Regions from separate parts of the Paenibacillus glufosinatiresistens genome, predicted to be linked through region 2. Evidence: riboswitches for the same ligand, from Rfam matches in the RefSeq annotation. Region 2 holds a riboswitch; the other holds the start of a gene.
The links. Region 2 has a riboswitch for thiamine pyrophosphate ahead of RBI05_RS02540 (ABC transporter permease). Riboswitches for the same ligand answer to the same signal wherever they lie in the genome.

Region 1: it holds a riboswitch for thiamine pyrophosphate, as region 2 does, so the genes downstream of both, RBI05_RS06910 (ABC transporter substrate-binding protein) here and RBI05_RS02540 (ABC transporter permease) in region 2, are expected to answer to the same signal.

Annotation. Positions count from the first base shown of each region.
Region 1 is NZ_JAVFHT010000004.1:69,675-81,675, forward strand. Features, by position in the region: gene RBI05_RS06865 (metal-sensitive transcriptional regulator) at 1-272, shown strand, start outside; gene copZ (copper chaperone CopZ) at 284-484, shown strand; gene RBI05_RS06875 (heavy metal translocating P-type ATPase) at 586-3,051, shown strand; gene RBI05_RS06880 (hypothetical protein) at 3,278-3,538, shown strand; gene RBI05_RS06885 (hypothetical protein) at 3,636-4,385, shown strand; gene nfsA (oxygen-insensitive NADPH nitroreductase) at 4,726-5,478, shown strand; gene RBI05_RS06895 (ABC transporter ATP-binding protein) at 5,576-6,394, opposite strand; gene RBI05_RS06900 (ABC transporter permease) at 6,427-7,173, opposite strand; gene RBI05_RS06905 (thiamine-binding protein) at 7,170-7,463, opposite strand; gene RBI05_RS06910 (ABC transporter substrate-binding protein) at 7,509-8,582, opposite strand; TPP riboswitch at 8,706-8,816, opposite strand; gene RBI05_RS06915 (hypothetical protein) at 8,897-10,339, opposite strand; gene RBI05_RS06920 (pyridoxamine 5'-phosphate oxidase family protein) at 10,532-10,957, shown strand; gene RBI05_RS06925 (EAL domain-containing protein) at 11,150-12,001, shown strand, end outside.
Region 2 is NZ_JAVFHT010000001.1:552,711-564,711, reverse strand. Features, by position in the region: gene RBI05_RS02580 (phosphotransferase family protein) at 1-789, opposite strand, end outside; gene pdxR (MocR-like pyridoxine biosynthesis transcription factor PdxR) at 805-2,244, opposite strand; gene RBI05_RS02570 (DMT family transporter) at 2,406-3,326, shown strand; gene RBI05_RS02565 (sugar phosphate isomerase/epimerase family protein) at 3,380-4,147, opposite strand; gene RBI05_RS02560 (helix-turn-helix domain-containing protein) at 4,315-5,109, shown strand; gene RBI05_RS02555 (hypothetical protein) at 5,370-5,774, opposite strand; gene RBI05_RS02550 (Fur family transcriptional regulator) at 5,862-6,332, opposite strand; gene RBI05_RS02545 (S-layer homology domain-containing protein) at 6,526-7,212, shown strand; TPP riboswitch at 7,288-7,388, shown strand; gene RBI05_RS02540 (ABC transporter permease) at 7,492-8,328, shown strand; gene RBI05_RS02535 (ABC transporter substrate-binding protein) at 8,325-9,437, shown strand; gene thiM (hydroxyethylthiazole kinase) at 9,537-10,352, shown strand; gene thiD (bifunctional hydroxymethylpyrimidine kinase/phosphomethylpyrimidine kinase) at 10,349-11,272, shown strand; gene thiE (thiamine phosphate synthase) at 11,265-12,001, shown strand, end outside.

The DNA of each region.
Region 1 (12,001 bases), on a different contig from region 2:
AGAGCCATCATTCCGATGAATTCAAGAATATTCTGGGAACCCGGCTCAATCGGATTGAGGGCCAGATCCGGGGCATCAAGGGCATGATCGAGCGGGATGTGTACTGCGACGATGTCCTGACCCAGCTTGCGGCCGTACAAGCTGCGCTCGGCAGCGTCGGACGCCTGTTGCTGGAAGGCCATATGAAGAGCTGTATTGTTGACCGCATCGGGGCCGGAGACTACGAAGTTATCGACGAGCTGCTGGTCACGGTCAATAAATTAATGAAATAGGAGGAAGAATAATGAGCCAAGCTATTTTGAACGTTGAAGGAATGTCCTGCGGCCACTGCGTCAGCGCAGTGGAGAAGGCCGTCAAGAACCTCGGCGCCGTTGCCCGGGTCGATCTGCCGGGGAAGAAGGTAGCCGTGGAGTACGACGAGTCTGCGGTCTCACTGGATGCCATCAAGGAAGCTATTGAAGATCAGGGCTACGACGTCGTCTGAACCAATCCTCCGCGTCAAGCGGATTCGATAAGCGCCTTGCAGGCGCTTTTCTCACCTAAACTATATACCCCCAATGGGTATAACGAGGATGTGGATCTGTAATGAATCCTGCACACAACGGCAGCGGAACGGAAGAAGAACGGCAGCTAACGCTGCCGGTTACCGGAATGACGTGCTCGGCCTGCGCCGCCCGGATCGAGAAGGGACTGGGCCGGATGGAAGGCGTCAGCCGCGCGAATGTCAATCTGGCGCTCGAGCAGGCTTCGGTCGGATACGACCCTGCCCGGTTGAAACCGTCGGACCTCGAAGAGAAGATCCGCTCGCTTGGCTACGGGGTTGCGCATGAGTCCGCCGATTTCGATATTTCCGGCATGACCTGCGCGGCCTGCTCGACCCGGATCGAGAAAGGGCTGAACCGGATGCCCGGCGTAGTGTCGGCCCATGTCAATCTGGCGCTGGAGACGGCGCATGTGGAATACCGCTCGGGCGAGATTGCTCCGCGCGATCTCATCGGCAAGGTGAGCGATCTCGGCTACCGGGCTTCGCTGAAGCAGGACCGGCAGGAGGGCGGAGACCGGAGAGGACGGGAAATTGCCGCCAAGCGGAATAAATGGCTCCTCTCGGCCGTTCTGTCCCTGCCGCTGCTGTGGGCGATGGCCGGGCATTTCTCCTTCACCTCCGGTCTTCCGGTCCCGGACCTGCTGATGAATCCCTGGTTCCAGCTTCTGCTGGCGACGCCGGTCCAGTTCATTATCGGCTGGCAGTTCTATGTCGGCGCCTACAAGGCGCTGAAGAACGGCAGCGCCAATATGGACGTTCTGGTGGCTCTGGGCACCTCGGCGGCGTATTTCTACAGTCTGTATCTGACAATTGACTCGCTCTCCATGGCCGGAATGGACCACACGGTCGAAATGTACTACGAGACCAGCGCCGTGCTGATTACGCTGATTCTGGTCGGCAAGTGGTTCGAGGCGGTGGCGAAGGGGCGTTCGTCGGACGCAATCCGCAGCCTGATGGGTCTCCAGCCCAAGACGGCGCTGGTGCTGCGGGACGGAGCCGAATTCAGCGTTCCGGTCAGCGAAGTGGTCCCCGGAGATCTGCTCCGCGTCAAGCCGGGAGCGAAGGTGCCGGTTGACGGCGAAGTGGTCGAGGGGCGTTCGTCGGTGGACGAATCCATGCTGACCGGCGAGAGTCTTCCGGTGGACAAAAAACCGGGCGACGCCGTCATCGGCGCGACGCTGAACAAGAACGGCGTGCTGACGGTCCGGGCGCGCAAGGTCGGGAAGGACACGGCGCTGGCGGCAATCATCCGCGTCGTGGAGGAGGCCCAGGGCTCGAAGGCGCCGATTCAGCGGATCGCCGATGTTATCTCCGGCATCTTCGTGCCGATTGTAGTCGGGATTGCCCTGCTTACTTTTGCGGTCTGGTACTTCTGGGCCTCGCCCGGAGAGTTCGCGGAGTCGCTGGAGAAGGCGATTGCGGTGCTGGTTATCGCCTGCCCGTGCGCGCTCGGATTGGCGACGCCGACTTCCATTATGGCCGGCTCCGGCCGGGCGGCGGAGTTCGGCATTCTGTTCAAGGGCGGCGAGCACCTGGAGACCGCCCAAGGCATTGAAGTGGTCGTGCTCGATAAGACCGGCACCGTTACGAACGGCAAGCCGGTTCTGACGGACGTCCGCGCGGCGGAGGATTTTGCGCTGGTGGGCTTCGGCCGGGGCGAGAAGGCCCTCCTGGCCGTCGCCGCGGCCGCGGAACGGCTCTCGGAGCATCCGCTGGCCGAGGCGATTGCCGCAGGAGCCGCCGAGCGGGGCCTGCGTCCTCCGGCGGCTGAGGATTTCGCGGCCGAGCCGGGCCGAGGCATCCGCGCCGTCGTGGCCGGACGCCGGGTGCTGGTCGGCACGCGCCGGATGATGGAGGAGGCCGGCGTGGATTATGGGGAATGGACCGCCTCGCTGGAGGAGCTTGAAGCAGAGGGCAAGACGGCGATGCTGACCGCCGTGGACGGCGCAGCCGTCGGCATCGTGGCCGTAGCCGACACGATCAAGCCGTCGTCGCGGGCTGCGGTCGAGCGGCTGCGGGAACTGGGCATCGAGACGGTGATGATTACCGGCGACAATGCCGCAACGGCCCGGAGCATCGCGGCGCAGGCCGGGATCGGGACCGTGCTGGCCGAGGTGCTTCCCGAAGGCAAGGCGGAGGAGGTGCGCCGTCTACAAGCCGGCGGGCGGAAGGTGGCGATGGTCGGCGACGGCATCAACGACGCGCCGGCGCTGGCGACCGCCGACATCGGGATGGCCGTGGGAACCGGCACCGATGTGGCGATGGAGACCGCCGATATCACGCTGATGCGCGGCGACCTCGGAGCCATCGCGGACGCCATTGCAATGAGCCGCCGCACCATGACCAACATCAAGCAGAATTTGTTCTGGGCGCTGGCTTACAACGCCGTCGGCATTCCCGTGGCGGCGCTCGGATTTCTGGCGCCCTGGCTGGCCGGAGCCGCCATGGCGTTCAGCTCGGTCTCGGTCGTGCTGAATGCGCTGCGGCTGCAGCGGGTGAAGCTGTAAGCCAGGCCGCGTTCAGGCGGACAGGATCATGCGTGGATAGGCCCGGGTGGTATGTTACTTTTGTGCCGGGCCTATGTTTTGTGACGGATTGTAATAGGAAGTGCGACAGTTCAAAAACAACTGAAAAGTAGAGCATAAGTATGGAAACAAATCCTCCTTTTTGGTATAATTTGTTTGTTCTGCTTCTGAAGGAAGTGACATTGTTGATACAACAGGGGCAAAAGTTTTGACTACTTATAACCTCCCTATTATTTTTAATCAAGAAACGAATGAAGTAGTTATATCATCCCCTTCTGAGACAACCGCTAAGGCTCAATTTTCACCTCTGGGTTCAGCTCCTATTGATTCTGGAAGTACAGTTGCAACACTTAAAGTCGAGATTGATCAGGTGGGTTCATCAATTTATGTGAACTTTGAAGTAATAGCTTTCTGCCCAATGGTCAAATGGATATTAATGACGTTTTATCTGGCTTTGCTGGCGGACTGAAGGTGGTTCGAGATCAATCTCAGACCACTTATAATACAAGTGGAAGCCATAACTTAGATGTCTATGGCAGTGTTACTTTTACTGAGGGCACTGTAGCATGGATGACAGCCCCGCTTATTCTGCCGTTTACAACCTGATAAACCAAGAAGATGAACGCAAGGGGAGAAAGGAAGAAACCATGAATTTCTTTACAAAGATCGATTCTCCCAAAATTAATCTATTCCAAGAAGAAAATAATACTTCGGAATATTCTGTACTTAAAAGGTTTATTTCAGAAGGAAAGTCTACTTTTATAACTCCGTTAGTTAGATTCATCATCACACCCTTAGTACTTAAAACAGCAAAGTCCTTATATCTTCCTTGCGATAATCAAAAGGCTTATGAGATCATAATGAAAGAGCTTTCGCCTCATTTCCAAACAATCATTGAATATGATTCATTGCAAACCAAAGATATTTTGTTGCAGACCGTAAAAGAAAATTCCGTTCAAATGATAATAGAAATGAAGAATGAGTCTTCTTTGTGGAGTAAGTTTATTACAGACTTGTACCAGGGGGAGACTATTGCAGGCCTCGCTTCAGAGGGGAACAGGGAATACATGTATTTTGAGATCAATCTCAGAGAGGTGAACGCCATTCAGTCTCCCTTTACCGAATTCCTATGGGACTTTTGGAGCTATACCTATCTCGTTCGTCCGGGTGCTGTTTATTTAACCCCTGGGCAATGGGAAATGGATGACCATTTCGGAGAGCACCTTGCTGTTCGTTTGCTTGCTGGCTTCTGCAACCAGATGATCGTTGCGGTTCATCCGGAAACTACAAGCATTCATTCATTGATCTTAAGATAAAGCAGGGTGCCTCATAGTCAACGACAGATTGTAATAGGAAATGCGACAGTTCTTCCATGACCGCTCCTTCTGCGATGCGGCCTTGGTAGAGCCACCGATAGATGGTCTTGAAGTATACAGAGGGCTTGCCCTCCATCCGGCGTCTCTTTTCAATCTGCTCGGGAGACCACGTCTCTTGCAGCTTGTATTGGTTCTCTGCGGCTAAGGCATCCGAGTGCTTTCCGATAGGCACGCTCCGTGCTCCACGCTCCTCATGGGTCTGTCGCCCTTCATTTACAATCTGTTTTGTGGTAAACCTGTAGAGGAAGACAACCTACTGGAACAGGAGTGAACCCCGTAAATGAAACCTCTTAATGATACGCTGGAGCTGCTGATGCGGCACCGCTCGATTCGCCGGTTCGCGGATACGCCCGTAACGGAAGAACAGCTTGAAGCGATAGTCGGCGCGGCGCAGATGGCTTCCACCTCCAGCAATGTACAGGCTTACAGCGTTATCGCCGTAACGGACCCCGGGCGCAAGGAACGGCTGGCCGCTCTGGCGGGCAACCAGGCTTATATCCGGGAGTGCCCCGTCTTCCTCGTCTGGTGTGCAGACCTGTACCGTCTGCGGGAAGTGACGAGCGCGCATATGGCTCCCGAAGCCTCGCATATCGACACGACCGAGAATCTGATCGTAGCGACGGTCGATGCCGCGCTGGCCGCGCAGAATGCGGCGGTCGCCGCCGAATCGCTCGGTCTCGGCATCGTCTACATCGGCGGCGTCCGCAATGACATCGCCGCCTTCTCCGAGGCGCTCGAACTACCGGAGCTGGTCTATCCGGTCTTCGGCATGTGCGTCGGCACGCCTGCGCAGGAGCCTGTGCTGCGCCCGCGTCTGCCGCTGCAATCGGTGCTGCACCGCGAGCGCTACAGCGCGCAGGAGACGGTCGAACGGGCGGCGGCCTATGACGAGACGACCCGGGCCTATATGCGGGAGCGCAGCGGCGGAACGAGCGATACGCCGTGGTCGGTTACGATGGCGCATCGCCTTGCGCAGCCCGCGCGGATGCAAATGAAGGAATTTTTGCAGAGCAGGGGATTTATGAAGCGCTGATTGCCAAGCGGCTGCCTGGCCGGAAACAACGAAGCGCCAACCTCGGGATCATCTCCTTGAGGTTGGCGCTTCTTTGGGGTTGCAGCCGAAGCTCCGGTCACGGACGCCGCTGTTCCTCCGTCATCCAGTCCGAAATCCGGCGGCGGAGCCGGATGAACTCCGGATCATCCGCCAGATTCGCCGGGCGTGGCCGGGGGAAGGGCACTTCGATTTCGTGCAGAACCGTTCCCGGGCGGTTCGAGAAGATATAGATGCGGGAAGACAGCAGCAGCGCTTCTTCAATGCTGTGGGTGATGAAGAGCACCGAACGGCGCGTCTCCTCCCACATCTCCAGCAGCCAGCGCTGCATGTCGCTGCGGGTCAGAGCGTCGAGCGCGCTGAACGGCTCGTCCAGCAGCATCAGCTCCTGCGGCGACAGGAGCGCCCGCACGAAGGCGGTCCGCTGCTGCATGCCGCCCGACAGCATGTGCGGGTACGAGCGCTCGTACCCGCCGAGCCCGGCTTTGGCGAGCCAGCCGGCGGCTTCCTCGCGGGCCGCGGCATCGACGCCGCCGGCAATCTCGCGGGCCAGCAGCACGTTGTCCAGCATCGTCCGCCACGGGAACAGCGCCGGCTGCTGGGGCATATAGGCGATCCGCCCGCGCTTGCCGGTGACCTCTTCGCCGCCCATGCGCACCGAGCCGGCATCGGGGTGGAGAAGGCCGCCGATAATCTGGAACAGCGTGCTCTTGCCGCAGCCCGACGGGCCGAGGACGGATACGAATTCGCCGGCGGCTACATGCAGCGTAATGTCCCGAAGCGCCGGGACCTCGGTGCGCCCGTTCCGGAAGGTTTTGCCGAGCCGGAGGACCTCCAGCGCTTGGGCGGAAGCGGGTTCCGCTCCCGCCGACGGAATTGTATCGGGCTTTGCTCCCATGCCGAGCGCCTCTTTTCCTTGGAGTATAGTAATCAGTTCCGGTTCCAGCGGACAAGCCACCGCTCCAGCAGCGCCACCAGGGCGAACAGCAGCAGGCTGAGCGCCACGATGATGAAGATCGCAACGAACATGCGGTCGGTGCGGTAAGCGGCTTTTTGCAGCTGCATATAATTGCCCAGTCCCCGGTCCGAACCGAGCCATTCGGCGACCACCGCGCCGGTGACGGCATAGGCCGCAGAGATGCGGATGCCGGAGAAGAGCGGCGGCAGACTGGACGGCAGCTCCAGCTTGCGGAAGATGGTCCAGCGGCCCGCTCCCGCCATCTGCATGTAATTGCGCATCGCCCGGTCGCTTCCCCCGAGCCCGCCCATCATGGCGACGGCGACGGGGAAGAAGCAGACCAGGGTAATCAGAATAATTTTGGGAAGAAGACCGAAGCCGAACCAGATGACAAGCAGCGGAGCAAGCGCGATGGTTGGAATGTTCTGGCTGAGAACGAGCAGCGGATAGAAGGCCCGCCGGGTCCAGGGCAGCAGATGGAGCAGCACCGCCGTTCCGATACCGACGAGCGTTCCGATCGGAAAGCCGATTGCGGTCAGGCGGGCCGTCGCCAGCGTGTGTTCGACCGGCGGATTCGCGGCCAGCTCCCGCAGCACGTCTAGCGGGGACGGCAGCATCCAGCGTTCGATATCCAGCAGCACCACCGCCGCCTGCCAGAGCAGCAGGAGCAGCAGGACGGCCGCAGCCGGCGGCCACAGCCGGGACCAGCGCGACTTCATGGACGGTATTTGGCGGTCAGCCCATCCATGCTGATTCCGGAAGGATTATGCGCGATCTTGATCTGGGAAATGACGCTCGGGCTGCCGGCCTCGATGAGCGCCGCCTGCATGTCCTGCACGATCTGCAGCAGCTCGCTAAGATCGCCTTCCATGGTGGTCTCCAGCGCGTTCACCTGATGCTTCACGCCGGAGCGCTGGATCACTTCAATGGCGGTATCCACATAAGGAATGGAATCTTCTCCGTTCGGAGTCTTCGGAATTACCTGAATGCTGAGCAGCGTATTCGCCATGTTCATCTCATCCTTTTCTCTGGTGGGATTTGCAGATCAAGCCGCTTACTTCGGCAGGTACTCATTGGTGAACGCCTTGTCCGCCTCCAGCGGCTTGTCTAGAAGCTTCAGTCCGTACATCCAGTCGGCGAAACCCTTCCAGATCGCTTCCTTCTGCTCGCCCCAGCGGGGAGCATCGGCCGCATAGCGCGGACTCAGCCATTTCTGGCTGGCTACGACCAGCTCGCGGTTAAGGTCGGGAACGGCCTTCAGCAGAAGATTGGCGGCCTCTTCAGGATGGTCGATCGCATACTGATACCCGCGGGAGGTAGCTTTCAGGAAGGCACGGACTTCTTCGGGCCGCTCGGCGATCTCCTTCTCGCTTGTCGTCAGCACCGGCGTATAGTAGTCGAACTGCGGCGCATAGTCCTGGAGATAGAGCATGTCGAGCGGCTCTCCCCGCAGCTCGGCTTCGATCCCCGTCCAGGCGTAGAAGACCCAGGCGAAGTCGATGTCGCGCTTAATGGCGGTAAAATAATCGGCCTCGCCGATATTGACCTGCTTGACCTTCTTGACGTCCCCGCCGAGCGGGTCCATGATCGCCTTCATCGTCGCTTCCTCGGTGGGCGAGCCCCAGCCGCCGTAGGTTTTGCCCTCGAAATCCTTGGGCGACTTGATGTTCCGGTCCTTCGGAGCGGCGAAGCCCGATGTATTATGCTGGATGATTGCCGCGATGGAGACGAGCGGAACTCCCTGAACGCGGGCCATCGTCAGTCCTTCCTGACCCCCGATGCCAAAAGCCGCTTCCCCGCTCGTTACCATCGTATCCGTTCCCGCAGCGCCGGGCTGGACGATGTTCACATCCAGACCTTCTTCCTCATAGTAGCCCAGTTCCTTCGCGACATACAGTCCGGTGTGATTCGTGTTCGGCGTCCAGTCCAGCGCCACCTTGATCGGCTTCAACTCCCGGCTCGGCGCCTTCGCGGCCCCGGCGGATGCTCCGGCCGAAGCTGTGGTCTCCGGCGAAGGCGCCGGCGAGGCGCTGCCGTTGCCGTTCCCGCCGCCGCATCCGGCAACGGCCAGAGTCAGCAGGACGGCCAAGGCCGTCAGGCTCCACTGTGATTTCTTGTTCTTCGTCATAACCGTTTCTCTCCCCCTCTTGTATAAGCCTTCGCCCGCCAGACGAGAAAAAACGCTCCGATCTGTTCAGGATCGGAGCGCAGCAGGACGCATGAAGGCGAAAGGCTCCCGAAAGGGAACGGTTCGCTTGGCATAAGCGATTCCTACGCTGGCATTATCCAGATCAGGTATAAGGGTCAGTATCTGTTGGGATACAATCTCAGCCGGCCGATTCCAGCACCCCTGCTTCTATGAAATTGACGGGTTTAGCTTAGCCGTATTATAGACGCCCTGAACGGCCTTGTCCAGTCTTGCCGAAGCCGTCCCGGTCCGCTCTACTCCCGGAACCGGTATTTCTGACGCCGCTTGCGGCGGATCTGGTTCCAGACCTCCCGCACCGCAAGCACCAGGCTGGCGGCAATTCCGGTCATCGTAACGAAGAGGGCCAGGTACTCAAACGGCGAGTAGCCCAGCATTTTGTCCCAGTGGATTGGACTCTTGAGGTCCTCGATGACCTGGTTCATGCCGTAAATGCCGCTGATGACCGTGAAGACGGTCAGGATCATCAGTAGATTGTCGCGGCGCCTTCCCTGAAATTTCTCCTGGTACTGGAACAGGTCGTCCAGCGTGCCCTTGACCTCGTCATATAACTGGTCGTTGCCGTAGACTTTGCGAAGCTGGAAGAAGATTTCTCTGCCCTGAGACTGGGAAATCAGCTCCAGAAAATAGAATTTGGCCGAGAAGCGGTTGATGTCGAAGATCAGGCTCTCGATCTCTTCATAGTCGTGCTCGATCCGCAGCCGGGAGTGGATGTTGGCAAGCTTGAGCAGCACGATCTTGTGGAACAGGCTCAGCAGCAGGCCATAATAATATTCGCCGTACATCTGGTTCGCCATCCGGACGGCACTCTCGCCTTCCCTGCAGGAGACGCAGGAGAAGGTCTGTTCATTCGTGATGTAGTAGGTATCCGGCGCCCAGCGCCGGTAGGTATGCTTCCGGTTATAATCCTGAATATATTCGGGGTCGCTGGCGCTTATATAAGGGCGGTCGGTTCCGTTCAGGCCGTCAATCTGGGAAATGCGGTACAGCACCGTCTCCGTAATCTCCGCATCCGGCTCGAAACCGTAGAATCCCTGGACAAGCATTCGTTCGTCCACGAAGAACGGCAGGGTCTCGAAATACGCGCCGCTCATCTCGGACTGGTCCAGATAGTCCCGCAGGTGAGGAGCCAGTATGCCGAAGAGCAGGTCCTCCGTCTGGCTGAACGTTCGGCTCGGACAAGAGAAGGTAACGGCGCGGTCGGCGTCCGAGGCATCCTCCAGAGAGCGGAAGCGGTCGGCGAATTCCAGCGCTTCGCTGAGGGTATACTCGCCGGTAAGCTCAAGGCGGATGGTCACAAAGCCGAGCTGGAAAGGACAAAGGAATATATCGGTCGAGAGCAGCCGGAAGGGCATGCGGCGCTGCGGCATAAGCATCTCGCAGTCCAGAATGTGGGCGCGCGAATAGCGGTGGAAGGCGTCGGGCTCCTTCTCTGCGCGCGGAAACAGGACATGTGCTGCGAAAGGCAGGTAGACGCGCTCCATATTCTCATGGGAGATGCAGTAGCCCTCACCGTAATAGGCGTCTTCCAGCCGGGTCTCATCCAGAAAGAACGGCTCGAAGCCGTCCAGGAGAAGCTGGTCTCTCAGCTCCCGGTTGCGTCCCTCCTGAAGGGAGAACGGAAAGATAAATTGCAGCAGTGCGGTGCTCAGCCTGGGTTCGTTGTCGGCTAGATTCATGGCTCGTTCCTCCCGGATTCCCGGGCTCCGAAGACTGGCTCCGGCGCCCGTTGACTGTTCATTCCCTCTTATTACCCTGAAGGTCCTCGTCCGCCTCTGGGATTCATTTCATGCAAGACGGGTACACTACCAGTATACCCTAACACATTGCCAGGCGGGTACGGACCCGCACGGAAGGAGAATGAAGGAATCATGACACAATCACTGACAGAAGAACGCATCGGACAGGTGCTGGACGCGAACCGCTTCGGGTCCTTCGGAACCGTCGAAGCCGGAGGCAAGCCCAAGGTCCGCTATATGGCCGTCTATCACGAGGGTCTGAACATTTATCTGGCCACCGACCGCAAGACGCACAAGGTGGAAGAGCTGGAGGACAACCCGAACGCTTTCCTGCTGGTGGGCTACGAATCCGGCGGCAGCAAGGATGTGCTTGAGGTTGAGGCCCGGGTGTCGATCTCGTCGGACGAATCCCTGCGCAAGCAGGTCTGGAATCCGGATCTGTCCCGCTGGTTCAAGGGACCGGAGGATCCCGATTATGTCGTGCTGAAGCTGGACCCGCAGCGCATCGAGCTGGAATCGGGCGGAGAACGTTCCGTCTGGGAGAAGGCGCAGGGCTAGACGCCTTACGCCCGCCGGCCTGTCCCGCCAGGGACGGCACTTGCGCAAAGCGGCATCATTGCGGACCGAAAAAACAGGTCTTCGGACTGATTTTCGGTCCTTTTTGGCGTCCGGATTATGGTACAATCAAGCCATCAGGCGGAAGTAGGAATCTATTGATCTGATCCATAGTAGGCTACAGGAGGACGGGCCATGCATTGCAGCGATTGTTCCAGGGTGGAACCGATTGAAGACAGCGGCGAGATTCGAATCAGGCAGGCAACCCCGGAGTGGGCGGAGGCTGCCCGGGAGGCAGGCATCACGGTCGAAGGGCAGGACAGCGGAAGCTACAGCATCCCTTATGCCACCCGGGACGAGCTGCTCACTTGCCTGGAACGGCTGAGGGCACACCCTGCGAATGCGGGGACGGACAGACCGCTGCAGATCGGCTTCCGGGGCCATTTTGCCGGGAAGCAGTCCGATCACCTGCAGCGGTGGTTCGGCCTGGAGCAACTGGAAGCCCGGTTCCGGAGCGCCGATCTGATCGACATTATTTCACGCGCGGAATTCTGCAGTTACCTCCAGCCGATTGTGGACCGGGACGGAACGGCCTTCGGGTATGAGTTTCTGCTGCGGCCGCTGCCGGGAGGCAGCCCGTTTCAGCCGTATGAACTGTTCGAGGCTGCCCGGCGGAGCGGATTTCATTCGTTCCTGGACCGCGCCGCCCGCATCTCGGCGATTGAGGCCGGGACGCGGCAGGTGCCGAAGGGACTGAAGCGGTTCATCAATTTTCTGCCTTCTTCCATCTATAACCCGAAATATTGTCTGACGCATACGTTTGCCGCGATTGAGCGGCTGGATCAAGATCCCCGGGACTTCGTGTTCGAAGTGGTGGAGAGCGAGCGGATTACGGATATCACCCACTTGGCGAGCATCTTCGCGGAATACCGGAGACACGGAATCGGAGTCGCGCTGGACGACGTGGGAGCCGGGTTCTCGACGATTGAGGTTCTGCAGCGGCTGCAGCCCGATTTTGTCAAAATCGACCGCGGCCTCGTCAGCTTC
Region 2 (12,001 bases):
CCCCTCGAAGAATGCCGGCGAATTCTCCAGATAGCGAAAGTAATACTCCATCAGCGGATCGCCCCAGAGCGCCCGCTCCCAGTCAATGAGCGCGGCGATCCGTCCGTCTTTTACAAAAATAATCCCATCCCACAGATCCCAGTGCACCAGCCGTGGCTCCGTGACCGCATCCAGCAGCGGAAGACGTTCCTCTATGGCCCGCCGCACCTCTTCCACCGGCATCGGCAGCGAGCCGCCGAGGCGGTCCGCATCCTCCAGTACCATGCCGATCATCCAGGCGAAGGTCTCCCGCCAGCTTCCTGTCGGTCCCTGCCCTCCGAACAGTCCGAACTGTTCGCCCCCGATTTCGTTGATCGCCCGGTTCAGCCGTCCCGCTTCGCGCTCGATGGCGGCCCGTTCCTCGGCGGTCAAGCTCCCTTTGAGGTCATTGTACGGCGTTCCGTCGATTCTCTCCATGATAAAATAATCCGCCGGCAGCCGCCGCCGGCTGTCGTCGTAGGCCAGCACCCGCGGAACGGGCACCGTGCCCGTCTCCGCCATCAGCCGCAGCGCCGCGACTTCGGCGCGCATAATGTCCCGCTCATAGGTCATGGTGGCGATGCCGTCCATGGGCGAGATTTTTAGAATCAGGGCCGAACCGTCGGTCAGCGCAACCTCATAAGCGGAGTTGAAATACCCGCCGGTCAGCTCCTTCGACTTCAGCAGCAGGCCTTTGTCTCTTCCCAGGCTCGATTCCACCAGCGCGGCTTGCAGATCAAAGCCGATTCTTGATTTCGTATGGCTCTCCATCCTTCTTCTCCTTCATCAATCGTGATAAGCCCGGATACCGACATAGACCGCGCCCAGGGCCGCTATTCCTTCCCGGATGGCTTCAGGCTCCAGATGGCCGTAGCCGAGCAGCAGCGTATTTCGGTCCGCTTCCCCGCAGACGGCAGCATACCGCGTCAGCGCGTAAACGCCGATCCCTTCCTTCCGGCAGGCCGCCTCCAGCGCCTCGGCGTCCGTCCCTTCGGGAAAGCGGACCGCCGTGTGCAGGCCGGAGGCTTCCCCCTGCGCCCGGACGTTGTCCCCGAACGCCGTCTCCAGCGCGGTGAGCAGAGTCTGTCTCTTAGTTCCGTAAATGCGGCGCATCCGGCGAACATGGCGGTCTAGCAGGCGTTCGCGCAGGAACAGCGCCAGCGCAGCCTGCTCCAACAGGGGGCTCTGCACGTCGAGGAAAGTCCGCCGGTGAAGCCACCGGCTCTTGAGAGAAGGAGGAAGCAGCGCAAAGCCGATTCGCAGGGCAGGGAACATGGTTTTGCTGAAAGTGCCGACATAGACGACCCGGGAGGGGTCCATTTCATACAGCGGGCTTACAGGCGCGCCCCGGTAGCGAAATTCGCTGTCATAGTCATCTTCGATTACATAATAGCTGCCTTCGGCCGCCATTCTTACCAGGGATGCCCTTCGGCTTGCCGGCAGAATTCCTCCGAGCGGGAACTGGTGGGACGGGGTTACATAGACCGCCGAGAGCGGCTTGCCCTCCAGAGTATCAACCCGCGCGCCCCGGTCATCCACCGGCATCCAGTGCACCGGCCGCCCGCCGAGCTGCATGATGGTGCGGATGCCCGGATGGGAGGGATCTTCGAGGGCGAAGGGACATCCTTCCTTATGCAGAATCCCGGCCAGCAGGTAGAGTGCCTGGGTTGAACCCGAAGTAATACAGATGTCCGCCGGGTCGGCCTCTATGCCCCGGCTGCGCAGCAGCCAGCCGGCGATTTCCGTCCGCAGCGGACCGTAGCCCTGCGGGTCTCCGTAGCCGAACCCGGCCGGGCTCAGCGTCCCCTGGGCCTCGCGCAGCGCCCGGGTCCAGGATTTCCACGGGAACCGGGTCAAATCCGGCTGTCCGGTCTTGAAATCCCATTTCAGCGGCGCCGCTGCCTCCGCTGCGCAGTCCGGAAGGCCGTCCGCCGGCTTCGATTGCGCCTCTTCTTCCGTCTCTTCTCGGCCCGGCTCCGTCCGAAGACCTTCCGCCACCCGGGTCGGAGCGCCCTGGGAGGTTACCGCATACCCTTCGGCAACCAGCCGTTCGTACGCCTCGGTGACCGTATTCCGCGACACGCCGAGACTCCGGGCCAGCTCCCGGGTCGAGGGCAGCGCTTCTCCGGCTTGAATGCGGCCCGAGAGCATCCGGTTCCGGAAGGACCGAAAGATCTGCACGGACAGGCCGGTCTCCGATTGAGGCTTCAGCTCAATGTCCCACACCGGCGTCTCTCCTTCCTTTAATCATGCTTTTCATGACTGCTCCAACTGGTCCGGTCAATAACCGCTTCAACTGGCGCTTCAAGCATACCAGCAGGGTTGCTATAATACTACTAACGAATCGTTAATGGTACGGAAGGGCCCTCCGGGAAGGACACTTCACTATGAATAAGAACAACGGCAGACCGGTTCTGGCGCTCGCCTTCATTCTGGCCGGCACCTCGCCCGTCGCAGGCCGGCTGCTTGCCGGCGAGCTCGAACCCTTCACTCTTGCCGCCGCCGGCCTCGGGCTGCTTCTGGCCGCAGCGCTGCCTCTGCGGGCAGGGGCCTTCCTGCACACGGCCCGCCGTCTTCGCGCCGCCGACTGGCGCATGCTTGTCATGCAGGCGCTGCTCGGCATCGTTCTCTTCCGGGCGCTGCTGTTCCTGGGCCTGCAATCTACCGGCGCCGCCGAGGCAGGGATTCTTACCGGCGCCGCCCCGGCGATAACCGCGCTGCTGGCCTGGCTCTTCCTGCGCGAGCAGCTCACCGCCCGGCGAATCGTCGGCATCGCTGCGGCGGCGGCCGGCATTGCGCTGCTGCAGGGAGCGGGCTTGCAGCCCGGCGGAATCTCTCTTCAGCATCTCGCGGGAAATGCCTTCGTACTGGCCGCGGCTGCGAGCGAGGCTACCTTCAACATCCTCGCCCGCAAATACGGCGCGGGTTCCCTGGAGGGACTTCGTCCGGGCATACAGGCGCTGCTCGTCGCCGCGATGGCCTTCCTTCTCTGCCTCCTGCCCGCTTCCCTGGAGCACCCGGTCCGCTCCTTGCAGGTTCTGGGAGCGGAGGAATGGGCGGCTCTCGCCTGGTACGGGTGGATCGTGACCTGGCTCTCCTTCACGCTCTTCTATGCAGGCGTCCGCCGCTGCGACGCCTACACGGTAGCGGCCTTCTCCGGCCTTCTGCCGCTGACGTCGATGATTCTGTCCGCCCTGCTGCTCGGGGAGCGGGTCAATGTCTATCAATGGACCGGCGGAGCCGTGGTGATGGCCGGCATAGGGATGCTCGGCGCTCTCCCCGGAACGCGGCAGAGCCGGCCCCGGTGATCCCGGAGCCGGCTCTGCTTCCTTCCTGCCGCAACTTCTTCCGCGTGCTGCCGTCAGCCCCGGAGTTGGCCTTCATTCCCGGCGTAACCCTTCAGCCAGGCCATGCTGTCGCGAACGCTCTCCAGCGGCGAACGGCTGCAGAAGTCTTGTTCTACAACGGCCCACTCCACACCGTGCGTCTCGGCGGCCGACAGAATGGACGGCAGATCCACTTCGCCTTCACCGAGAACGACGGTCTCCGCAGTTCCGTCCGGATTCTTCTTCATATCCTTCAGGTGGATGATCGGCAGCCGGCCGGCGTAAGCCGCCATGTAGGCCACCGGATCGTATCCCGCATGATGCACCCAGCAGGTATCCATTTCGACCTGAAGCACATCGGCCGGCACTCCGGCATAGATGGCATCGAAGGCCGTCTGTTCTTCGTACCGTTCCAGCAGCTCGAAATCGTGATTATGATAGAGCAGCTGAGAGCCCTGCGCCTTGACCCGTTCGCCGATGATCTTCAGATTCGCGATGACGGCCGCCCAATCGCGCTCTTCCTCCGACAGAAAGGGGATGATCAGGCGGCGGTTGCCGATGGCCTGATTATAGGCGATTTCGGCTTCCGTGTCGTTCAGCAGCGCCTGATAGGGACGATGGGCGCCTACGGCCACAAGCCCCGTCTCGTCCAGCAGCGCCTTGACTTCCCCGGCGCTCCGTCCAAAATAGTTGAAGAATTCCACCCCGGCATATCCCATAGCCGCCACTTGGCGGAGGGTCCCTTCAAAATCCTCTTCAAGCTGCTCCCGCAGCGTATACAGCTGCAATCCAATCTTCAGCACCCGCGCTACACTCCTTCACCTGAACAATATACATGCCGAATGACGGAGCAACTGATCCGTCTTCCTTCCCATAGTAATATGAAAGCGGTTATAATAGAATGAAGAATCTGATTTCAACCTGAACAATCTGCTCCTATTTCATTCACTCAAGGAGGCGCTACCGGATCATGCCGGCTTGTACCGTTCTGTCGGCGGGCTTCTCGCTGCACCGCAAGAAATTCCAGTATTCCGTTCCCGAAGGATTGCCTTATTATCTCTTCCGGCTTCAGACCGAAGGAACCAGTTCTACCCTGATCGGAGGCTCCTCTGCTCCCATGTATGCAGGGGATCTGCTCGTCATCTGTCCCGGAGAGCCTTATCAGCTGATTATCGAGCATTCGCAGCGCAAGCCGGGGCTTACAGCCAGCGGGGACTTCTTCATCTTCGCGGAAGGACCGTGGCTCGATGCGTGGCGGGACAGGGCGAGCCGCCCTTCTCTTCAGTCTGTTCCGGCCGACGGAGCCATTGCCGGACTGTTCCGCACCCTCGTGCAGGAGCAGCGGCGGCACTCCGCCTATTCAGCCGACATCTCGGCTTCCTATCTGCAGATTCTGTGCATGGAGATTGACCGGATTTCGGAGGAAGCGCCGCCGGCCCATTCTTCGGAAGCCGCAGCAAGGGGAATGAAGCAGTATATCGAAGAGCATGCTGCTGGCGTCGTGCGCCTGGAGGAAGTGGCCGCCCATACCGGTCTGTCGGTCTCGCGCGCCGTCCGGCTCTTCAAGGAGGCTTACGGTCTAACCATTATTCAGTATGCGAATGAGGTACGGCTGGAAATGGCGAAGGAGCGGATGATGTACAGCCCGATGCCGCTGGAGCAGGTGGCGGAGACCTGCGGATTCGCAAATTATACCTACTTCTTCCGGCTCTTCCGCCGCCGATACGGCGTATCTCCGGCCCGTTACCGGGAATCCGTCCGTTAGACGCAAAAGAAAATCCGGGCAGCAAAAAGGAGCGTCATCATAAGTGATCCGCTCCTTCCGCATGGCTTTGTTCAGTTGTGCCCGCTTATCCGGCTTCACCCGGACATGCTGGGAAATATCGGCGTAATCCCCGTTCGTTCTCCGGTTCATCACCGGACTCCATCCGCCCTGCCGCTGCGCTTGCAGCAGCGCCTTGCGGCTCTTCGTTCTTGCCATTTCTTCTCTCACTCTCCTATGGGTCCCGCTTCAGCTTACACCTGTCAGTGTACCGGAGCGTCTCCGTCCCCGTCAAGGCTGCGAACCTTGATGGCTGCAAGCGTCAGCAATCTGACTTCAGGCCGTCCGGCCAATCGCCGTTCGGTATAGACATAATCCACCGTCTCCCCTTCTTCCAGTGAGGCTGCCGCGGCCTTCAATTCATCGCTGAACTGAAAAGAGGTCGCTTCGCCGTAGACGTCGATCTCGACGGTGTGGCCGTCGGCGAGCCCGTTATAAATGCCGGACCCGTGCTTCAGCGGTAGCGGCGCTTGCAGCTTCGCGGCGGCAACCTTGCCGGCCGGAGCGGTGCCCGGGGAAGCGGCGCTGGCTCCGGATACAATTGGTACCGTCAGCAGGAGAGCAGCAGTAAGTACAGCAATATAAGAGGATTTCGTTCGGTTCTTCATCGAGCATCACTCCCTCGTGGTTGTACTCCTTTTATAACCGAATTGCCCGGTCATTAATCCGTATACCCGAAGCGCGCAGCGAAGATCTCAGCCCACTTGCCGCCCGGTTCGGGCGGATCGGCAGTCATGCCGCTCGCAGGTCTTGAAGCGTCCCTTGAAGTCCAGCCGGTGATCAGTCACCAGAAAGCCGTACTCCCGTTCCAGACGCGCTTCCAGCTCTGCCAGCCAGTCTTCCTTGATCTCCGTCAGCTCTCCGCAATCCTCGCAGATCAGGTGGTGGTGCATATGTCCCTGCCCTCCCCCGCGCAGATCGTAGCGGGCAGGGCCGTCCCCGAAATTCATTTTCTCGACAATATGCAGTTCGGACAAAAGATCCAGCGTCCGGTAAATCGTGGCCATGCCCAGATTGGGATGGTCGGGCTTCATCTTCAGATAGATATCCTCCACCGTAAGATGCTCCGTCTCATTCTCCAGCAGAACCCGAACAATGGCTTCGCGCTGGGAAGTCAGCTTATATTGTCTGGCGGCGAACTGGGCCGCAATATCACTCATGGTCATCAAGGATCGCACCATCCTCTCCGGGCCGCTTAAGCCGCCGATTCTTAATTATAATAATTATCATATAGTAATAATATCAAATATTTGGGCTCTTGAAAAGGAGGAGGCGTTCCCGCCTGCAACCTTTATTCCTCCTGAATCGTTTATACGGACATCAGATTCCTCAACCGTCTGAATGAAAGGGGTTAATAGGATGAAAAAGAAAGCAGGCTCGATAACCTTCGCTTCGCTTGCGCTCACCGCTCTCCTGAGCCTTTCCGTGGCCGGGTCCCTGTACGCGGCTGCCGCCCCGTTCGGAGATCTGGGAACAACCGAAGGCAGCGACAAAATCCAATCGCTGCATTCGAAAGGGATCATTCAGGGCATGAACGCCCAAAGCTTCGCGCCAAAGGCTCCGCTCACCGCCGCACAAGGCATACAACTGATCGCCGGGGGCTTCCAGTTCAGTCTCGACGCCATCCGGTTCATCCAGGAGCCGAAGGCCGCGCAGGTCTTCACGAAAGTACTGGACGGCCAATGGTATACGGAGGCGTTCCTCGGCGTCTATCATAACGGCGTCCCCGTGCCCGAAGACATCGATCCCGCGTCCAGGCTGACGCGGGAGCAGTTCACCTTCCTGCTCGTCCGGGGAATGGAACAGGCGGGGTCTCTGCCTCTTATCAACGTGAAGCCTTCCGGCATTGCCGATGAGAGCAGCCTGACGCCCGAGTATCAGGGCGCCGTAGTCCGTTCGCTGAAATACGGCATTACGCAGCTCGACAGCAGCGGCCGGTTCGACCCGAAGCGGGAGATCAGCCGCGGCGAAGCGGCGGTTATGCTCTATGATGCCCTGGACTATCTCCGCCAGCATCCCGCTCCCGCCGCAGCCGACAACTCCTGAATCTTTCTATCTTGCCTCTTCGGCTTCCGGCGTGATATAGTCGAGAGGCATTTTATCCCAAAATCAAATAGACCCGTTCTTCACTAGGGGAGTCCGCGTGGACTGAGACGGCGAGAGCCGGACCCTTGGAACCTGATCTGGATCATACCAGCGTAGGGAAGTGATACGAGGATTCGATGAAATTGAAAGCGCGCGTTTCTTCGCCGTTCTCTTCATGAACCCGTCCACTTCCCTGTGAAGCGGACGGGTTTTTTGTTGGGTCTGAAAGGAGGAAATTCGATGAATCCGGATCCGGAGCTCAGAACCCCGCCTCCCGGACAACGCGAGAGGCCGCCGCTAAGCAAGACGTTCATCCCCCCGCTTCTGGCGGTTGCGGCGGGACTTGCCGTCTGGGAAGCCGGAGTTCGGGCGGCGGGAACCCCAGCCTACATCCTGCCGCCTCCGACCGCCGTTCTTCGCGCACTGGCCCAGGAAGCCGGGCCGCTGTTCATGGTCCATCTGCCCGCTACGCTCGGCGAAGCGGCGGTTGGCCTTCTCCTGGCTCTGGTCGCCGGAATGGCGCTTGGACTCGGAATGGCGCTTAGTCCCGCGCTGGAGAAGGCGCTGTATCCGCTGCTCGTCTTCAGCCAGACGATTCCGCTTGTCGCTCTGTCGCCTCTGTTCATTCTCTGGTTCGGCTATTCGCTGTGGAGCAAAGCCTTTGTGGTGCTGCTGACGGCGTTCTATCCGATCATGGCAGGGCTGCATGACGGAATCCGCCGGGCAGGAAGCGAATATCGCGGGCTGATGCTGGCGATGGGGGCGAGGCGGCGCCAGGTTCTGATCAAGGCGGAGATTCCGGCCGCCCTTCCTGCTTTCTTCGGCGGTCTTCGGCTGGCCGCCGTCTACAGCGTAATCGGAGCTACAATCGGGGAATGGCTGGGCGGAAGCCGGGGACTCGGCTTCTACTGCCGGCGTATGGCTTCCGGCCTCCGAAGCGCCGATATGTTCGCCGCCGTCGTGCTGCTTGCCGCTCTGGGCCTCTCGCTGCTGCTGACTGTCCGGCTGGCGGAAGCTGTCATCTGCCGGAGAAGCAGCCTTGGGCGGATAGAAGATTACAAGGAGATGAGAGGATGAATTCAAGATTGAGGAGTTCGGGAGGCGGCCCGCTGCTCCTAGCCGTGGTGCTTGGCCTCCTGCTGGCCGCAGCAGGCTGTGGCCGGATGACGGGTGCAGCGGTTCAAGGCGCAGCGGTTCAGGGCGATCCGGCAAGCGCCCAGAACGCGGCGGATGCCGCCCGGCCGGGATCGGCGGACGAGAGCAGGTCCCGGCCCGACCAGCTGACCGTCATGCTGGACTGGTATCCGAACGCGGTGCATTCGTTTCTTTATGCGGCGGAGGAGAACGGTTATTTTGCCGACAGGAATCTGAAAGTCAAACTGCGGATGCCCGCTGAAACCAACGATGCCTTGAGACTGGCCGCCGCCGGCCAAGTCGATCTCGCTCTGACCTATCAGCCGCAGGTTCTGATGGCGCGGGGGGCGTCCGTTCCCGTCAAAGCGGTATCCGCCGTTGTCCGCCATCCGCTGAACCGGCTGCTGATCCGGGCAGATGAAGAAGGAATCACACGGCCCCGAGAGCTTCCTGGCCGGACGATCGGGTATTCCTCTATTCCGCTCTATGACGCCATGCTCCGTACCATGGTCGAAGCGGACGGCGGCGACTCTTCCCGGCTGAACCTGGTCGATGTCGGCTATGACCTGATTCCCGCTCTCGCCACCGGACGGACCGATGCCGTAATCGGCGGATTTGTCAACCACGAAGAGCTGCTGCTGGACAAGCAGCATTGTCCCGTTCTCTCGCTGAATCCGGCGGATTTCGGCGTACCCGATTATGCCGAGCTGGTCTTCGCCGCCAGCGAGCAGACCCTGGCCGAACGCGGCGAAGTGATCCGGCGGTTTCTCGCCGCCGCTGCGGAAGGACAGGCCTATGTCAAAGGCCATCCGCAGGAAGCGCTGGCGATTCTGCTGAAGCATGAGGAGACCGCCGCTCCGCTTGATCCGGAGATTGAGCGGGCCAGCCTTGCCCTGCTGCTGCCGCTGATGGATTTCGGAGACGAGCCCTACGGCTACCTCGGCCCGGAATCCTGGGACCCGATCGGGAGCTGGCTTAAAGACCGGAAGCTGCTGCCCGGAAATATCGACCCGAAGGAGGCCGGTTCCGACAATCGCCTGATTGCTCCGTGAGCCTGCCCTTCTCTGTACCCTCTCGCTTCTCGCTCTGCGGCAGAATTACGCTCTTGCAACGCAAACAGGTTCTCAACTTATTCACAAGGAGGATTTCCCATGTCTTACCTGGATCAAGTTCGACAAGTCAACCCGCTTGTCCACAACATCACGAATATTGTTGTCGCCAATTTCAGCGCGAACGGTCTGCTCGCTATCGGCGCTTCCCCTTTCATGGCTGCCGGCCTGCCCGAAGTCGAGGAAGCCGCCGCGATGGCGGGGGCCGTCGTGCTCAATATGGGCACGCTGGACGAGCTCTCGCTGGAAGCCATGCTGCGCGCCGGCCAGTCCGCGAACCGGAGCGGCGTTCCGGTCGTGCTTGATCCTGTAGGTGCCGGCGCCACGGCCTACCGGACCGAATCGGCTTCCCTGCTGGCCCGCAGTCTTAAGCTTGCGGCCATCCGCGGCAATGCGGCAGAGATTGCGAATCTTGCCGGAGAAGCCTGGGCCAGCAAGGGAGTGGATGCCGGAGAGAGTGCGGGAGACATCGTTCCGGCCGCTGAACGCGCTGCCCGCCTCTACGGCTGTGTCGTGATCGCGACCGGACGGGAGGATGTCGTAACGGACGGCAAGCGAACGCTCCTTATCCGGAGCGGTCATCCGCTGCTCACCCGCGTAACCGGCACGGGCTGCCTGCTGAGCGCCGTCATCGGCGCCTTCGCGGCTGTTGCCGGAGGCGGCGTCCTGGAGGCGGCCGCAGAGGCCGCGGCCTTCTACGGCTCCGCCGCTTCCCTCGCCGCCGAGGCGGCGGCCGATCTGGGGCCGGGCAGCTTCCAGATTGAATTTCTGAACCGGCTGTCCACCCTGCAATCCGGCAGCATCGGGGAGCTGGCGCTCATCCGCGAGCGCGAGCAGGTGGACCGGGTGACGCCATGAACCGGGATGGTCACCATGAATGCCGGGAGATGCAGAGCGGCCTGCCTCTAGGCGGTGCCCTCGGCTCCGGCGGATCAATAGCCGATGCCTGCTCGGTCCCGGTCGCTCTCACCATAGCCGGATCGGACAGCGGCGGCGGAGCCGGCATCCAGGCCGACCTCAAGACGTTCCAGGAGCTCGGCGTCTACGGAACGTCCGCGCTGACCGCCATTACCGCCCAGAATACGCTCGGCGTTCAGGGCGTGCTTCCGGTAGCGGCGGAACAGGTCGGCATGCAGATGGATTCGGTCGCTGCCGACCTCCCTCCGGATGCCGTCAAGACCGGAATGCTGTTCAGCGGAGAGATTATCGAGACGGTCGCCGAACGGGCTGTCCGGTACGGATGGAAGAAGCTCGTCGTTGATCCGGTCATCACGGCCAAGGGCGGCGCACGCCTGCTGCGCGAAGAGGCTCTGGAAGCGATGAGGCGGCAGCTTCTGCCGCTTGCGCTGGCCGTGACGCCGAATGTCCCGGAGGCCGAGCTGCTCGCCGGCTTCCCGATTCGCAGCTTCGCCGACCGGGAGCGGGCCGCGGCCGCCATTCACTCCCTCGGGAGCCGGTTCGTCATTCTGAAAGGCGGACACGCCGAGGAAGACGGAGACCGGGCGGTCGATCTCGTCTATGACGGCAGCGGGTTCCTCCGGCTGGAGAGCCCACGGATTGCCACCCGGCATACGCACGGCACCGGCTGCACCTTCTCGGCCGCCCTCGCCGCCGAACTGGCGCGAGGCGCTTCGGTCCCGGAGGCCGCAGCGGCCGCCAAGGCGTTCGTGCAGGCGGCGATCGAAGACGGGCTCGGCCTTGGGAGCGGACACGGGCCGACCAATCATTTTGCCTACAAGCGCCGAATGGCCCGAAGGGAGCGCGAAGAGCATGTCTGAGTTCTCCGAACGCTTCTTCACCAGTCCGGACAGCCCGGAGGTGGCAGAACTCGGGGCCTCCGGGGAACTCGCCCGCCGCTGGAGCAGGGGTAAGATCGCTCCGCTTCTTCGCGTCTACTTCATTATGGGCAGCGCCGATACCCGGGGCCGTCCGCCCGCAGACGTCCTGCGGGAAGCGATCACCGGCGGCGTCACCCTGTTCCAGTTCCGGGAAAAAGGAGCGGGCGCCCTCACCGGGCCGCCCCTTCTCCGGCTCGCCCGCGAGCTGCGGGCGATCTGCCGGGCGAGCGGCGTGCCGTTCCTGGTCGACGACGACGTCGAACTCGCGCTCGCCGTCGGTGCCGACGGCGTCCACGTCGGCCAAGAGGATGCTCCTGCCGCCGGGCTGCGGCAGCGGCTCGGTCCCGCCGCCATCCTCGGCGTGTCTGCGCACACGCCGGAAGAGGCCCGCCGGGCTGCCGCCGACGGGGCCGATTATATCGGCGTCGGGCCGGTCTACCCCACCGGATCGAAGCCCGACGCGAAGCCCGCCTGCGGCCCCGGGCTTCTGTCCGCGCTGCGGCGGTATGAGCCGGACCTTCCGATGGCCGCCATCGGCGGACTGACGGCGGGCAATGCCGCCCCCGCGCTTGCAGCCGGAGCGGACGGACTGGCCGTCATCTCCGCCATCGCTGCGGCGGAGAATCCCCGGCGGGCCGCGGCCGAGTTAGCCCGCCTGTACGGCGGTGG